3 regions of the Cellulomonas sp. P1_C4 genome follow, and region 2 is predicted to be linked to each of the others. Evidence: predicted binding sites of a transcription regulator. Region 2 holds the regulator's gene; each other region holds the start of a gene.
The links. The regulator HrcA, encoded in region 2, represses chaperone genes, less so after heat shock. The targets are predictions, from matches to a motif close to TTNGCACTCGNNNNNNNCGAGTGCNAA.
Positions count from the first base shown of each region.

Region 1: the regulator HrcA is predicted to act here: its motif matches at 1,137-1,163, upstream of groL (chaperonin GroEL).
Region 3: the regulator HrcA is predicted to act here: its motif matches at 1,454-1,480, upstream of AC1DYZ_RS19745 (FmdB family zinc ribbon protein).

Region 1 is NZ_JBFUAI010000024.1:13,904-18,138, reverse strand. Features, by position in the region: gene AC1DYZ_RS17600 (glycoside hydrolase family 15) at 1-1,061, opposite strand, end outside; gene groL (chaperonin GroEL) at 1,315-2,940, shown strand; gene AC1DYZ_RS17590 (pyridoxal phosphate-dependent aminotransferase) at 3,008-4,234, opposite strand.
Region 2 is NZ_JBFUAI010000003.1:20,792-26,579, reverse strand. Features, by position in the region: gene AC1DYZ_RS02825 (PhoH family protein) at 1-706, opposite strand, end outside; gene AC1DYZ_RS02820 (16S rRNA (uracil(1498)-N(3))-methyltransferase) at 816-1,574, opposite strand; gene dnaJ (molecular chaperone DnaJ) at 1,597-2,724, opposite strand; gene hrcA (heat-inducible transcriptional repressor HrcA) at 2,807-3,829, opposite strand; gene AC1DYZ_RS02805 (DUF3097 domain-containing protein) at 3,979-4,836, shown strand; gene AC1DYZ_RS02800 (hypothetical protein) at 4,883-5,788, opposite strand, start outside.
Region 3 is NZ_JBFUAI010000037.1:3,335-9,248, forward strand. Features, by position in the region: gene AC1DYZ_RS19740 (penicillin acylase family protein) at 1-1,363, opposite strand, end outside; gene AC1DYZ_RS19745 (FmdB family zinc ribbon protein) at 1,522-1,836, shown strand; gene cpaB (Flp pilus assembly protein CpaB) at 2,005-2,688, shown strand; gene mscL (large conductance mechanosensitive channel protein MscL) at 2,737-3,315, shown strand; gene AC1DYZ_RS19760 (dienelactone hydrolase family protein) at 3,485-4,063, opposite strand; gene AC1DYZ_RS19765 (hypothetical protein) at 4,262-4,540, opposite strand; gene AC1DYZ_RS19770 (hypothetical protein) at 4,638-5,914, opposite strand, start outside.

The sequences.
Region 1 (4,235 bases), on a different contig from region 2:
TTGGTCCGGATCGAGGCGTCGAACGCGGTCGCGGCGAGCGCGTGGTCGTCGGCCAGCTCGAGCAGGTGCGATGCCTGCTGCAGGCCCGCGACGAGGGGCGCGACGGTGCCCAGCGTGAGCGCGTCCTCGGGGACCTCCCAGTAGTCGGGCGACGCGGGGGGCAGGCCCCCGCGGCCGACGAGGTCGAGCACGTGGTGGGTGGACCGGGTGACGAGCGGGTGGAGCTGCTCGACGGCGGCGGCCCGCTCGGTGGGGTCGGTGATCTCGTCGACGACGAGTCCCGCCGCCCACAGCGACCAGCCTGTGCCGTCCGTCTGCACGCCGCGGTCGTCGGGCGGGCCGGAGCCGTCGGGCAGGTAGCGCGCCTGGAACGAGCCGTCCGACGCCTGGACGCGGTCGAGGAAGCCGAGGATCTCCAGGGCGTCGTCGACGTGACCGGTGCGCGCCAGGGCGACGGCGACGAACGACGCGTCGCGCGGCCACACGTACCGCCACTTGTCCGACCACCCCGCGACGGCCGCCCCACCCGGGAGCGTCAGGGAGTGCAGGTCCAGCAGGGCTCCGCGGGCCATGTCGTCGTAGGGGCCACCCGCTCCCGGGACGGTTCCCGACGCCAGCCACGCGCGCTGGCGCTCGGCCACGGTGGCCGCCGCCGGAGCCGTCGCGCCGTGGCCGGTGCCCACCTGCCCGCCCATGAGGCGTGTGAGCGTGGTCGCCGCGGGATCGACCACGCGGGTGCCCGCCAGGAACGTCACGTCGGTGCCGGCGGCCAGCGGTGCCCGCAGGCCGCCGGGGAGCGTGGTCAGGCCCTGGAGGTAGAGGGGGATGGTCGCGTACGCGGCGGGCTTGGCGGCGACGGTGGGGGGAGCGGGTGTCGCTTCCGTCGCCAGGGCGCCGGTGGGTGCGGTCGCGACGAGCGACGTCGTGGTGGCGACGAGCACGGCGACGGCCACCGCGGCACCGCCTCGTCGGCGGCGTGCGCGGTGCGCCCGGGGGATGCGCGGGGCCGACGCCGGGGCGCCGGCGACCGCTGCATCGACGTTGTCGCCGTGACGTTGCACACGCGCACGATAGTCGGAGGCCGCCCGGGCGACGGCCGGGCGGCCCTGCGACGACCTCGCCAGGAGTGAACGCTGCTTGCACTCTCGGGGGTCGAGTGCTAACCATTGGACTTAGCACTCTCCGGTGGAGAGTGACAGAATCACCCCGGCCGTCCGGTGAGGGCCGTCGCACGCGGGACAAGACCGCGGGTGGCGTGCCCGTCCGTCGCGGGCACCCTCGGCCGACCCGAACCCAGTGAAGGATCACAGCCCCATGGCCAAGATCATTGCCTTCAACGAGGAGGCCCGCCGCGGCATCGAGCGGGGACTCAACATCCTCGCCGACACCGTCAAGGTCACCCTCGGCCCGAAGGGCCGCAACGTCGTCCTGGACAAGAAGTGGGGCGCCCCCACGATCACCAACGACGGCGTCTCCATCGCCAAGGAGATCGACCTCGAGGACCCCTTCGAGAAGATCGGTGCGGAGCTCGTCAAGGAGGTCGCCAAGAAGACGGACGACGTCGCTGGCGACGGCACCACCACCGCCACCGTGCTCGCCCAGGCGCTCGTGCGCGAGGGCCTGCGCAACGTCGCGGCCGGCGCCAACCCCATCGCGCTGAAGAAGGGCATCGAGAAGGCCGTCGAGGCCGTCACCGCTGCTCTGCTCGCGCAGGCGAAGGACGTCGAGACCAAGGAGGAGATCGCCGCCACTGCCGCCATCTCCGCCGGCGACCAGGCGATCGGCGACCTCATCGCCGAGGCGCTCGACAAGGTCGGCAAGGAAGGCGTCATCACGGTCGAGGAGTCCAGCGCGCTGGGCCTCGAGCTCGAGCTCACCGAGGGCATGCGCTTCGACAAGGGCTTCCTGTCGGCGTACTTCGTGACCGACCCCGAGCGTCAGGAGGCCGTCCTGGAGGACGCGTACGTCCTGCTCGTCGAGTCGAAGATCTCGAACGTCAAGGACCTGCTGCCCCTCCTGGAGAAGGTCATCCAGGCCGGCAAGCCGCTGTTCATCGTCGCCGAGGACGTCGAGGGCGAGGCCCTGGCCACGCTCGTCGTCAACAAGATCCGCGGCCTGTTCAAGTCGGTCGCGGTCAAGGCCCCCGGCTTCGGCGACCGCCGCAAGGCGATGCTGCAGGACATGGCCATCCTCACCGGTGGCCAGGTCGTCTCCGAGACCGTCGGTCTCAAGCTCGACACGGTGGGCCTCGAGGTCCTCGGCACGGCGCGCAAGATCGTCGTCACCAAGGACGAGACCACGATCGTCGAGGGCTCCGGCGACGCCGCCCAGATCCAGGGCCGCGTCACGCAGATCCGTGCCGAGATCGAGAACTCGGACTCGGACTACGACCGCGAGAAGCTCCAGGAGCGCCTCGCCAAGCTCGCCGGCGGCGTCGCCGTCATCAAGGCGGGCGCGGCCACCGAGGTCGAGCTCAAGGAGCGCAAGCACCGCATCGAGGACGCCGTGCGCAACGCCAAGGCGGCCGTCGAGGAGGGCATCGTCGCCGGTGGTGGCGTGGCGCTCATCCAGGCCGGCAAGACGGCGTTCGAGGGCCTCAAGCTCGAGGGCGACGAGGCGACCGGTGCCGCGATCGTGAAGCTCGCGATCGAGGCCCCGCTCAAGCAGATCGCGATCAACGCCGGTCTCGAGGGTGGCGTCGTGGCGGAGAAGGTGCGCAACCTCCCCGTGGGTCACGGCCTCAACGCCGCGACCAACACGTACGAGGACCTGCTCGCCGCGGGCGTCAACGACCCGGTGAAGGTCACGCGCTCCGCGCTGCAGAACGCGGCGTCCATCGCCGCGCTCTTCCTCACCACCGAGGCCGTCGTGGCCGACAAGCCGGAGCGCAACCCCGCGCCGGCCGGTGGCGGCGGCGAGGACTTCGGCGGCGGGTTCTGATCCGCAGCTGATGCGCTGAACGCATCGGACGGGCCGGTCACCTTCGGGTGGCCGGCCCGTCGTCGTCCTACTGGCGGTAGCTCGACAGGAAGTTGCCCATGCGTTCGACGGCCTCCGCCAGGACGCGGGCCTCCGGGAGCGTGACGATGCGCAGGTGGTCCGGGGTCGGCCAGTTGAAGCCCGTGCCCTGCACCAGCAGGATGTGCTCGCTCACCAGCAGGTCGTAGACGAGGCGGGCGTCGTCGCGGATCTCGTGCACCTCCGGGTCGAGCCGCGGGAACAGGTAGAGCGCACCGTCGGGGCGGACGCAGTCGACGCCGGGGATTGACGTCAGGCCGCGGTACGCCACGTCGCGCTGCTCGTGCAGCCGGCCGCCGGGGGCGATGAGGGCGTCGATGCTCTGGATGCCGCCGAGCGCCGCCTGGACCGCGTGCTGCGCGGGGACGTTGGGGCACAGGCGCGTCGACGCGAGCAGGGTGATGCCCTCGAGGAAGCCCGTGGCGTGCTCGCGGGGGCCGGTGACGACGAGCCAGCCGGAGCGGTAGCCGGCGACGCGGTAGGTCTTGGACAGGCCGTTGAACGTCAGGCACAGGAGGTCCGGGGCGACCGTCGCCATGGGGATGTGCTGCGCGCCGTCGAACAGGATCCGGTCGTAGATCTCGTCGGAGAGCACGAGCAGGCTGTGCTCGCGCGCGATCGCGGCGATGCCCTCCAGCACCTCGCGCGAGTAGACGGCACCGGTCGGGTTGTTCGGGTTGATGACGACGATCGCCTTGGTCCGGGGGCCGACGAGCGACCGGATGTGCTCGAGGTCGGGCTCCCAGCCGGCGGACTCGTCGCACCGGTAGTGCACCGGAACGCCGTCGGACAGCGACGTCATCGCGGTCCACAGCGGGTAGTCCGGCGACGGGATGAGCACCTCGTCGCCCTCGTCGAGCAGCGCCTGCATGACCATCGTGATGAGCTCGGAGACGCCGTTCCCCAGGTACACGTCATCGACGTCGATCTCGGGGAAGCCGGGTTCGGTCTCGTAGCGGGTGACCACGGCGCGGCGGGCGGACAGGATGCCGCGCGAGTCCGTGTAGCCGTGCGCGTGGGGGATCGCGGCGATCACGTCGCGGACGATCTGGTGCGGCGCCTCGAACCCGAACGCCGCCGGGTTGCCGGTGTTGAGCCGCAGGATCGTGTGACCCTCGGCCTCGAGCCGGACGACCTCGTCCAGGGCGGACCCGCGGATCTCGTAGAGGACGTTCTTCAGCTTCGACGACTGGTCGAGCGGGCGCAGCGGCGGCATC
Region 2 (5,788 bases):
GCATGTACGCCAGCGGCGCCACCTCGATGGTGCCCGCCTCCATGAGCCGCGGGATCGACTCGGCGTCGACCATGTCGTGCAGCGCGTCGTAGAGCGGCCGCAGGTACGGGTCGATCTTGTCCGAGAGGCTGCCGGGCAGGAACCCGAGCCGCTCGCCCGCCTCGACGGCGGGGCGCGTGAGCACGATGCGCTGCACCTTGCGGTCCTGCAGCGCCTGCACCGCCTTGGCCATCGCCAGGTACGTCTTGCCCGTGCCGGCAGGCCCGATGCCGAACGTCACGGTGTGCCGGTCGATCGCGTCGACGTAGTCCTTCTGGCCCGACGTCTTGGCGCGGATGGTGCGGCCGCGACCCGTGAGGATGTTGAACGAGAGGACGTCGGCAGGCCGCGCCGTCGATGCCGCCGTGAGCATCGCCACGGACCGGGTCACCACGTCGGGGGTCAGCGGTGTGCCGCCCGCCGCCATCTCGACCAGCTCGTCGATGAGCCGCGACACCAGGGCCACGTCGCCGACCGGCCCGGCGAGGGTCACCTCGTTGCCGCGGACGTGGATGTCGACGCCGGTGAACCCGGACTCGATGGTGCGGAGCACCTCGTCCCGCAGGCCGAGCAGCTCGACCATCGAGACCTCGGACGGGACGCTGATGCGGTGCTCGACGCGCGCGGGTGCCCCGGAGGACCGCGCTGCGGATGTGGACTCGGCCATGTGCTCGGCGTGCGCCGTGCGCTCCTTAGGTCAGGTGGTGGGTGTGCGGGTCAGGCACGGGTGTCCCAGGCAGACGTCGACAGTCTACGAGGCGCCGCCGACGGAGCGGTCAGGCCCAGCGCCCGAGCCGCTCGGCCAGCAGAGCCAGCGCGACCGGGCCCGCGGTCGACGTGCGCAGCACATGCGGACCGAGCCGGACGGCCCGCGCCCCCGCCTCGACGAGCCGCCCGAGCTCGCTCTCGCCGATGCCGCCCTCCGGGCCGACCACGACGAGGCACTCGCCGGCGTCCGGCAGGGCCGTCGCCGCAATGGCGTCGGTCGCGTCCGCGTGCAGCACCAGCGCGACCCCACCGCCGTCGACGACCGTACGGACCCGCTCGGCCAGGCCCCGGCCGTCGAGCGCAAACTCGACGTCGGGCACGCGGGCGCGTCGCGACTGCTTCGCCGCCGCGCGCACGGTCCCCAGCCAGCGCGCGCGGCTCTTCGCGGCCCGGTCGCCGCGCCAGACCACGATCGAACGCTCTGCCTGCCACGGCACCACCGCGTCGACGCCGACCTCGGTGGCCGCCTCGATCGCCATCTCGTCGCGGTCGCCCTTGGCCAGCGCCTGCACGAGCACGAGGGCGACGGCCGCCGCCGGCTCGACCACGCGCTGCTGGACCTGCACGAGCACGCCGTCGGGCGTCACCGAGCCGACGACCCCGACGAGCCGCACACCCGCGCCGTCGACGACGTCCACCCGCTCACCGGCGACCCGGCGCTGCACGACCCCCGCGTGGCGCCCCTCGGCGCCGCCCAGCAGGTACGTGCCGCCGTCGGCGACGGCGTCGAGCGACCCGGGCTCGGCCAGGAAGACGGGCGCGCTCATGACGCGGCCGGCGCCGTCATGCTCAGCGGCCCGAGAGCTTGTCGCGCAGCTTCGCGAAGACGCCCGTATTCGACGCAGCGAGCCGCGCCTCCGGACGCTCCTCGCCCCGCAGGGCGGCCAGCCGGCGCAGCAGCTCGGCCTGCTCGTCGTCCATCGCCGTCGGCACCTGCACCTCGACGTGGACGTGCAGGTCGCCGCGCCCGGCGGCGTGCAGGTGACCGACGCCGAGGCCCTTGATCGTCACGACCTGGGCGGGCTGCGTGCCCGGTCGCAGGTCGACCTCGCGCGCGCCGTCCAGGGTGTCGAGCGTGAGCACCGTGCCCAGGGCCGCCGCGGTCATCGGGACCTCGAGCGTCGCGTGCAGGTCGTCGCCGCGCCGCACGAACGTGTCGTTCTTGCGCTCGCGCACCTCGAGGTAGACGTCACCGGCGGGGCCGCCGGCGGGACCGACCTCGCCCTGGCCGGTCAGCTTGATCCGGGTGCCGGTGTCGACGCCCGCGGGCACGTCCACGCTCAGCGTGCGGCGCGACCGGACGCGACCCTCGCCGGAGCACTCGGTGCACGGCTCCGGGATGACGGTGCCGAAGCCGTGGCACGCGGCACACGGCTGCGTCGTCATGACCTGCCCGAGGAAGGACCGCGCGACGCGCTGCACCGAGCCCCGACCGCCGCACACCTCGCAGGTGCGCGGAGAGGTGCCCGGCCGGCAGCACGAGCCGCTGCACGTCGGGCAGACGACCGCGGTATCCACCGGCACGTCCTTGTGGACGCCGAAGGTGACCTCCGCGAGGTCGAGGTCGAGCCGCACGAGCGCATCCTGCCCGCGCCGCGCGCGCGGGATGGGTCCCCGCTGCGCCGCCGCCCCGGTCGCGGCGCCGAAGAACGTCTCGAAGATGTCCTGGAAGCCGAACCCGCCGCCCATGCCGCCGCCGGGCGAGGACGGGTCGCCGCCGAGGTCGTACGCGCGGMGCTTCTCGGGGTTGCCCAGCACGTCGTACGCGCGCGACACGTCCTTGAACGTGTCCTCGGAGCCGGCGTCCGCGCCCGCGACATCGGGGTGGTGCTCGCGAGCGAGCTTGCGGTACGCCTTCTTGATCTGCTCGGGGCTGGCGTCACGCGGGACGCCAAGGACCTCGTAGTAGTCGGTCACGAGAGGGGGTGCTCACTTCCAGCTGTCGTGGACAGGTGCGTGCAGGTCTTCGGGGAGGTCTTGTGGCAGGTAACAGGGCCGGTCATTGCGCGAGGATGCGCGTCAGGTAGCGAGCCACGGCGCGGACCGCCGACATGGTCCCGGGGTAGTCCATCCGCAGCGGGCCGATCGAGCCGACGCGCGCCACCGAGCCACCGCCCTCGTCGCCGTAGCCGGTGGTCACGAAGCTCGTCTCGAACAACCCGTCGTGCTGGTTCTCCCGGCCGATGCGCACGGACACCGTCGCAGAGTCCTCGGCCATCTCGGAGAGCAGCCGCAGCAGCACGACCTGCTCCTCCAGCGCCTCGAGGACCGGGCCGATCGACCGCACGTCGGTCCCGCCGACGCGGGCGAGGTTCGCTGTGCCGGCGAGCACGACGCGCTCTTCGCTCTCCTGCGCCAGGGTCTCCTCGACCACCGCGATGACGGCCTCGACGAGCGCCTGGTCGCCGGGCACGAACGCGTCCGTGAGCTCGCCGAGCGCCACCGGGAGCTCGGACAGGCGTCGGCCGGCCGCGCTGATGTTCAGGCGTGACCGCAGGCGCGCGACGACGGACTCGTCGAGGTCGGACGCGAGCTCCAGCGTGCGCTGCTCGACCCGTCCCGTGTCCGTGATGAGCACGACCAGCAGGTGGCGCGCCCCGACGGGCACGAGCTCGACGTGCCGCAGCGCCGACCGCCGCAGCGACGGGTACTGCACGACGGCGACCTGCTGCGTCAGCTGCGCGATGAGGCGCACGGCCCGGTCCACGACGTCGTCCAGGTCCTGTGCGCTCTCGAGGAACGCGCCGATGGCGCGCCGCTCGGGGCTGGACAGCGGCTTGACGGTCGAGAGGCGGTCGACGAAGAGCCGGTAGCCCTTGTCCGTCGGCACGCGCCCCGCCGACGTGTGCGGCTGGGCGATGTAGCCGCCCTCCTCGAGCGCGGCCATGTCATTGCGGATCGTGGCCGGCGAGACGCCGAGCGAGTGCCGCTCCACCAGCGCGCGCGAGCCCACGGGCTCCTTGGTGGCGACGTAGTCCTCGACGATCGCCCGCAGCACGTCCAGCCGTCGGTCCTCGCTCATGTCGCCTCCTTCGTCGTCGCGCCGCCATCGTCCCAGCGGGTAGCACTCCGCGCACAGGAGTGCCAATGCTACGCCGCGGAGCCGACACCCACGGGGCGGCCGCTGCGCGCCTCGACCGCACCGCTCGCGCGCCCCCCTAGGCTGCCCGGGTGAACGACGACCGCTACGGCTCGGACGTGCTCGGGGGCTCCGCCTCGACGCACCACCGGCCCGCCCGCACCAGCCGCCCGCAGCCCGCCGAGACCGGCCTGGTCGTCGAGGAGGTCACCACGGGGTGGGTCGGCGCCGTGGTCCGGGTCGAGAAGTCGGGCGGCCAGCACGTGGTCGTGCTCGAGGACCGGCGCGGCCGCACCCGCACCTTCCCCCTGGGCCGGGGCTTCTGGCTCGACGGCGAGCCGGTGGCCCTGACGGCCCCGGTCCGCACCCCCGCACCCGCGCGGCCCACCCGCACCGCCTCGGGCTCGGTCGCGGTGCACGACGCCCGCGCCCGCGTCGCCCGCGGCAGCCGGATCTGGGTCGAGGGCAAGCACGACGCCGAGCTGGTGGAGAAGGTCTGGGGCGACGACCTGCGCCTCGAGGGCGTCGTGGTCGAGCTGCTCGACGGCGTCGACAACCTCGCCGACGCCCTGCGCGACTTCTCCCCGGGCCCGGGACGTCGCGTGGGCGTCCTCGTCGACCACCTCGTCGCCGGCTCCAAGGAGAGCCGGATCGCCGCCGACGCCGTGCGCGGGGCGCCCGCCGGCTCGGTGCTCGTCCTCGGCCACCCGTACGTCGACGTGTGGCAGGCCGTCCGCCCCGAGCGCCTCGGGCTGTCGGCATGGCCCGTCATCGAACGCGGCACGGAGTGGAAGCACGGCATCCTGCGCGAGCTCGGCTGGCCCGCCGACGAGCAGGCCGACGTCGCCCGCGCCTGGCAGCGGATCCTGCGCTCCGTGCGCAGCTACGCCGACCTCGAGCCGAGCCTCCTGGGTCGCGTCGAGGAGCTCATCGACTTCGTCACGGCATGACGGTGCCCGGCCACCCTCGTGGGTGACCGGGCACGGTCAGTCGGTGTCAGGCGGCGATCGGGTCGCCCAGCAGCCGCTTGAACAGGAAGGCCGTCGCGAGGAGCACCACCGGCACGGCCACGAGAAGGCCGACGCCGCAGAGGATCGCTCCGGCGAAGAGGATCACGATGCTGAGCAGGTAGAACAGGATCGTCGTCGACAGGTTCGCCGTGATGAGCTGGTAGCTGGCCTTGATCGCGTCGACGGGCGTCAGGTGCTTGTCGATCACGAACCAGAACGTGAACAGCAGCAGGAAGTTCACGACGAGGGAGATCAGCCCGCCGAAGAACGGGATGAGGTTGAGCACCACGCCGATCGCCGCGAGCAGCAGCGCCGTCAGGACGATCGGACCGGCGTCGACGAACTTGAAGAAGTCGCCGAACGACAGCTCACGACCTTCGGTCACGGTCAGCGCGGCCCGGATGAACGCCGCCTGGATGAGGTAGCCGATGAGCGCGACCGCGGCGTAGAACACGATCAGCCCGAACGACAGCCCGATGCCCATGCCGCTGCCCATCCCGCGGCCGTTCGGGTCGAACAGCGAGGCGAAGCCGCCGAAGATCAGCGCCACGACCGTGAACACGACGGCGGCGACGACGAACCACACGAGCGCGGCCCCGATGAACAGGCCGCCGTGGCTCGTGAACTTCCTCCATCCGTAGGAGAAGGACTCGCCGATGGGCGACGCCTGGACCGGGGGGCCGTAGCCACCGGCGGGCGGCGGGTACGCGCCCGGGGGCGCCTGACCGTAGACGGGCGCGGCGGGCGGATAGGCGCCGGGCGAGGGCTGACCGTAGGGCGAGCCCTGGGGCGGGTACCCCCCGGCGGGCGGCTGGCCGTAGCCCGGCGCCGGAGGGGGCGGATAGGCGCCGGCGGGCGGCTGGCCGTAGCCGGACGGGGGCGGCGGCGGGTA
Region 3 (5,914 bases), on a different contig from region 2:
CGTCCATGGTCCGGCCCGGCTGGAGCGCGGTCCAGGCCAGCGCGACCTCGAACCGCCGCCCGGGAGCGTCGTCGGGGACCGGCCCGCCGGCCACCCCCACCAGGTCCAGCACGTCGGACACGATCGGCCCGTGCACGGACTCGCGGACCTTCAGCCGCACGTCGGGCGCGCCGTTGACCCGGATCGTCTCGGTGCGCTCGGTGATCGGCACGTTCGCGCCGTCGAGCCGCGTCGTGTTCTCGTCGACGCGCTCGAGGAAGAAGTCCGTCACGTCGGCGCCCAGGTTGGTCAGGCCCCAGGCGAGCTTCTCGTTGTGCCCGATGACGACGCCCGGCATGCCCGCGAACGCGAAGCCCGAGACGTCGAACGGGCAGTCGGCCGTGACGTCGGCGCAGCGCAGGCCGACCTGCTCCCAGATGCCCGGCGCCGAGATCCCCAGGTGCGGGTCGTTGGCCAGCAACGGCTTGCCCGACTTGGTGAGGTCGCCCGAGACCGCCCACGAGTTGGAGCCGACGCCGTGCCCGTCGCCCAGCAGGTGCGGCACGGCCGCGAGGGCCGCGTTCGCCGACGCCAGCGCGGCCTGGAGGCCCGCGTCGCGCAGGTCCAGCGGGTCCGCGGCGGACGTCTGCGTGATCGCGGTCGCCGCCAGGTCCCCGGCCGTGAGGATGGGCTGGTTGACGTCCTGCGGGTAGGCCGGGAACAGCTCGTCGACGCGGGCGACGTCGCCCACGGACGAGAAGGACGCAGCACGCGCGAGCTCGTCGTCGTAGTTGCCGCGCAGGTCCCAGGCCATCGCCTTGAGCCACGCCAGCGAGTCGACCGGGTCCCACGGGTCCGGCTGCCGGACGGTCACCTGTCGCCCGAGCACGCTGTACTCCACCGCGATCGCGCCCGGGTCCTTGTCGGCGAGGTAGGCGTTCACCCCGTCCGCGTACGCCTGCAGGGCGGACTGCGTGGAGGGCTGCAGCAGGTCCCACTCCTGCTCGGCCACGCGGCGCCAGCCGAACGTCCGGATGACCTTGTCCGCCTCGAGCGCGTCCGCGTTCTCGCCCACCAGCTCCGAGAGCCGGCCGGCCGTCACGTGCCGGCGGTAGTCCATCTCGAAGAAGCGGTCCTGCGCGGCGACGTAGCCCTGCGCGCGGAACAGGTCGTCGCTGGTGGTCGCCGTGATCGTCGGGACACCGCGGGCGTCCCGCGTCACCGTCACCTCGGCGTCCAGCCCGGGCAGCTGCTGCTCGCCCGAGACCTCCGGGAGCGGGCGCCGCACGACGACGAACGCGATGACCAGCGTCGCCACGAGCGCGACGACGACCACCGCGGCGACGATGAGCAGGCTGAGACGGACGAGGTGAGCGCGAGACACGCTTCGGAGGGTACTTCGCCCTCCGGACTCCGGCCCTCGCGGCGTCCCGCACCGGCGGGCGGAATGTCCCGCGCGGAGGAGCGGTTAAGATTGGCACTCGGACGATGCGAGTGCTAGACCCCCGTACCTCTGCTCGATCAGCTGCCAGGAGATCATCAGTGCCCACCTACGCCTACGCCTGCACGGCGTGCGGTCACGCCTTCGAGATCGTGCAGTCGTTCAGCGACGACTCGCTGAGCGTCTGCCCCGAGTGCGAAGGACGCCTGCGCAAGGTCTTCTCCTCCGTCGGGGTCGTCTTCAAGGGCTCTGGCTTCTACCGCAACGACGCCCGCGCCGGCGCGAAGTCGTCGTCGTCGCTGCCCGCGGCCACCACCCCCGCCGCGACCCCGGCCCCGTCGGCGCCCGCGTCCGCGCCCGCCGCGTCGTCGTCCACCGGCGGCGGCACCGCCGCCAAGCCGGCCGCGTCCYCCTGACCCGCACTGAGCCTTCGGCGCCCCTCACCCCGCGGTGAGGGGCGCCGCTCTCGTTCGGGGGGATGACGCCCGCGGCGAGCCGCCCCCAGCACGCCCCGCCGCACGGCCGTCCACAGGCTGCCGTGGACGCGGGCCCGCGGTCCGCGAGGCGACCTAGCGTCGGCGGCCATGCACCCTCGTTCGGCGGCCGGTCGGCCACCGCCCCTCCCGCACCGCCGGCGCCCGCTCGCCCTCACCATGCGCATCGTCCTGTGGCGCACGCGGTTCCTCGTCGCCGCCACCTTCCTCGGCATCGCCGCGGCCTGCGCCGTCCAGGCGGTCCGACCACCTGACCCGCCGACGTCCGCGGTCGTCGTCGCCGCGCACCCGATCGACGCCGGGGCCTCGCTGACCAGCGCGGACGTCAGGGTCGCGCGGATGCCGGAGGCCTTGGCGCCCGACGGTGCGCTCACCGACGCCGACGCCGTGCTCGGCGCGTCGGCCGCCGTCCCGATCGCCGCCGGAGCGCCCGTGCTGCCCGGCCTCCTCGCCGACGACGAGGTCCGCGGCCCACCCGGCACGGTCGTCGCGACGGTGCGGTTCGCCGACCCGGCGGTCGCGGGGCTGCTCTCCCCGGGCGTGCGCGTCGACGTGCTCGCGGCGACCGCGGAAGGCGGTCCGGGCACCGTCGTGGCGACCCGGGCCCTCGTCCTGCCCGTCGCCCGACAGCCCTCGTCCGATGGGGGCGCCCTCGGGCTGGGCGGGTCGGGCGACACGTCGGTTCCGGTGCTCCTCGCCGTCGCGCCCGCGGAGGCGCCCGCCCTCGCCGGCGCCGCGGCGTCCGCCTTGCTGTCGGCGGTGGTCGTGCCATGATCGACCGACCTCCAGGGCTCCGCCCGACCACCCACCTCGAGGGGCGACGTGACCGACAAGCTCAACGCCGGAGTACGCGGGGCCAGCCGTGGTCTGCACGGCACCGCCAAGGTCTTCCAAGGCTTCAAGGACTTCATCTCGCGCGGGAACGCGATCGAGCTGGCCGTCGGTGTGGTCATCGGCGCCGCGTTCGGCGCGGTCATCAAGTCGATCCAGGACGCCTTCATCAACCCGCTCATCGGCTGGATCTTCGGCGCACCCGACCTGACCCAGCTGTGGGACATCGGCCCGTACACCTGGGGCGACAACCCGGATGCGACGCCGATCAGCGTCGGCACCATCCTCAACGCGGTGCTCGCGTTCGTCCTCACCGCCGCCGCGGTCTACTTCCTCATCGTGGTGCCGCTGAACGCCCTCGCCTCGCGGCGCAAGCGCGGCGAGGAGGCTGAGCCGACGGCCCCGGCCGAGGACGTCCTGCTGCTGCAGGAGATCCGCGACCTGCTCGCAGCCCGCCTCACGCCCGCGGTTGTCAACGACGCCGGGACGGGCGCGCCGGACGTCCCGAACCCGCGCACGGACCCGCCTCCCTCGATCCCGCCGGGACCGAGCACGCCACCGCGCACCTGACGACCGAGCTGCGGCACGGCCGCCCAGCCGCACACGTGAAGCCGCGGCGACCGCACGAGGCGGTCGGTCAGACCGCCCGAGCTTCTGAGAACAACACCGGACCGTTCAGTGCTTCACAACGGGTCCGATGTTGCTCTCGCTGCGCGCCCTACGCAGCCGCGTCGGTCCGCTACTTGATCGCCGCCAGGAAGGCGAGGGCGCGCTCGGTCAGGAGCTCGGCGGCTTCAGCGTCGTACGACGGCAGGCTGCTGTCCGCGAAGAGGTGCTCGTCGCCCGGGTAGAGGAACAGCTCCGCGTCCGAGGCCTCCTTGACGAGCGCGCGCGCCGCGTCGATGTCGCCCTCGCCGACGAAGAACGGGTCGTTGTCCATGCCGTGGATCTGCACCGGGACGCCCGCCGGCCAGGGGGTGTCGAACTCGGAGGTGGGCACGCAGGAGTGGAAGAACAGTGCGCCCTTCGCGCCGGGGCGCGTCTGCGCCAGCATCTGGGCGGGCAGCACGCCGAGCGAGAACCCGGCGTAGACGACCCCGTCCGGCAGGGAGTCGACCGTGTGCCGACCGCGCTCCATCACGGTGCCGAACCCGACCTCGTCGGCGTAGCCGATGCCCGACTCCAGGTCGTCGAAGGTGTGCCCGTCGTAGAGGTCGGGCACGTGAACCGTGTGGCCGGCCGCCCGGAGCCGGTCGGCGAACTCCTGGACGCCGGACGTGAGCCCCTGCGCGTGGTGGAAGAGCAGAACCTCGGCCATGGGTGGAACTCCTTCGATCGAACGGCTGAGCGGCTCAGCGATCATCCCGCACGGCACCGACACCCGCGGCCCGACGCCGCGGCCGGGCACCTGCGCGAGATTCGCGGCGGGCACCCGGGGGGCCTCTCCGTCGGCGTGCCCCTGCCTGTGCAGGCGACCGCCGGTGGAGGAGTCAGCCCCGACGACCAGCGCGAACGCCTACCAGTGCGGTGGCTTGTCCTGGCTCAGCCGGTCGTCGTTGGAGCTTCCGTCGCGGTCGCCCCAACCGACGTCAGTGTCGTCGACGCTCCGCGTGGCCACGACGGGCTCCGGGCCGGGCGTCGCCGGCGCTGAGGATCCCGGTTCGGCGGCGGAGGTGCCCCCGGCGAGCGCGGGATGCGTCGAGAGCAGGTTGGCGTCGTCACCGCCGACGGTTCCGGCCGGCCGCACGACGCGGCGCGAGCGGCGCGCGCCGTCGGGGCTGTCGGTCGAGGTCACGCTCGATGATCCCATCCCCGGCGATTCCCGTCCCCGGCGATGCGCAGGTAGTCCGTCCGGAACGCCGTCGCCGATCGCGTCGGGCGACCGCGACGGGTCAGCGCAGGCCGCGGGCGATCGCGCTGCGGACGGCGGTGTCGATGCGGTACGAGCGCCGCGTGACGCCGAGCTCGTCGCGGAGGGCTGCTGCCAGCTGCTCGCGCGTGCGCTCCTGCTCGTCCGACTGCAGCCAGGCCACCAGCTCGTCCAGCTGGTCGTCGCTGTAGGCGCCGATCGGCAGACCCTTGCGGATGTCGGGGCGCTGCCGCGTCGGCACCGCCAGGGCGAGCTGGAGCGGGCGGCTCGGCGGCCGCGGGTCGTCCCCGCCGGCCGACGACGACGCGCTCGCCCCACGAGCAGAACCGGGGGCCGGAGTCTCCTCGCGCTGGGCGGGCTCGGCAGGTGTCCCGGTCGCCCTCGACGACTCGGACGCCGCAGTCGCACCCGTCGACGCCGCAGTCGCACCCGTCGACGCCGCATCCGCACCCGTCGCCGCCGAATTCGCCTCGGACGAGAGAGCGGGGGCGACGGGTTCGCCCGGAGCGGTCGGCGCAGGGGCCGTCGTGGCAGACGTGGGAGACGCGGCAGACGTGGCAGACGTGACGATCGGCGGAACCGCGACCCGGCGGGTCGAGATCCGGACGGGCGCGGTGACCGCGGGCGCGTCGCCCGACCGTCGCTCGCTGCTCGGCGCGGACGCCTCGGCGGAGGCAGTCGCGGGCGCGGTGGCAGCGGCGGGCGCCTGGCCGGACGCGGAGGCGGACGCGGTTGCTGTGGACGCCTCGTCGGAGCCACGCGGGATGGCGGTGGCGGGCGTGGCGCCAGACGCGGAGGCGGACGAGGCGGCCGCGGGCACCTCGGCAGGGCCACGCTCGGAGCCCGTAGCGGGGGCGGCACCAGACGCGGATGCAGCGGCGAGCGTCGCACCCGACGCGGATTCGGTGGCGGGCGTCGCACGAGATGCGGTGGCGTCGGACGCGGAGGCCCGTGCGGGCTGCGAGGCCGGCGCGGACGCCAGCTCGGACCCGGATGCCGCAGCGGAAGCGGACGGCGACGCGGAAGCCGGCGGAGCGGCGGATCGGCTGGTCGATGCGGCGGCGGTCGAGGACTCGCCGGCCTTCGCCCCATCGTCGTCGGACTCCACCACGGCGACCGAAGACCACGCGCCCGTGGCGCGCGCAGGCGAGCCGGCGGGCGGCGCGGACGACCCGGCGGACGCCGTCGGCAGCTCCTCCGCCTCGTCGACCTCCTCGATCAGCCCGAGGCGCAGGGGCGCGCTGCGAGGAGCGGCGGGTGCGGGCACGCGGGCGTGCACGGCGCGGCGGATGCGGTCGA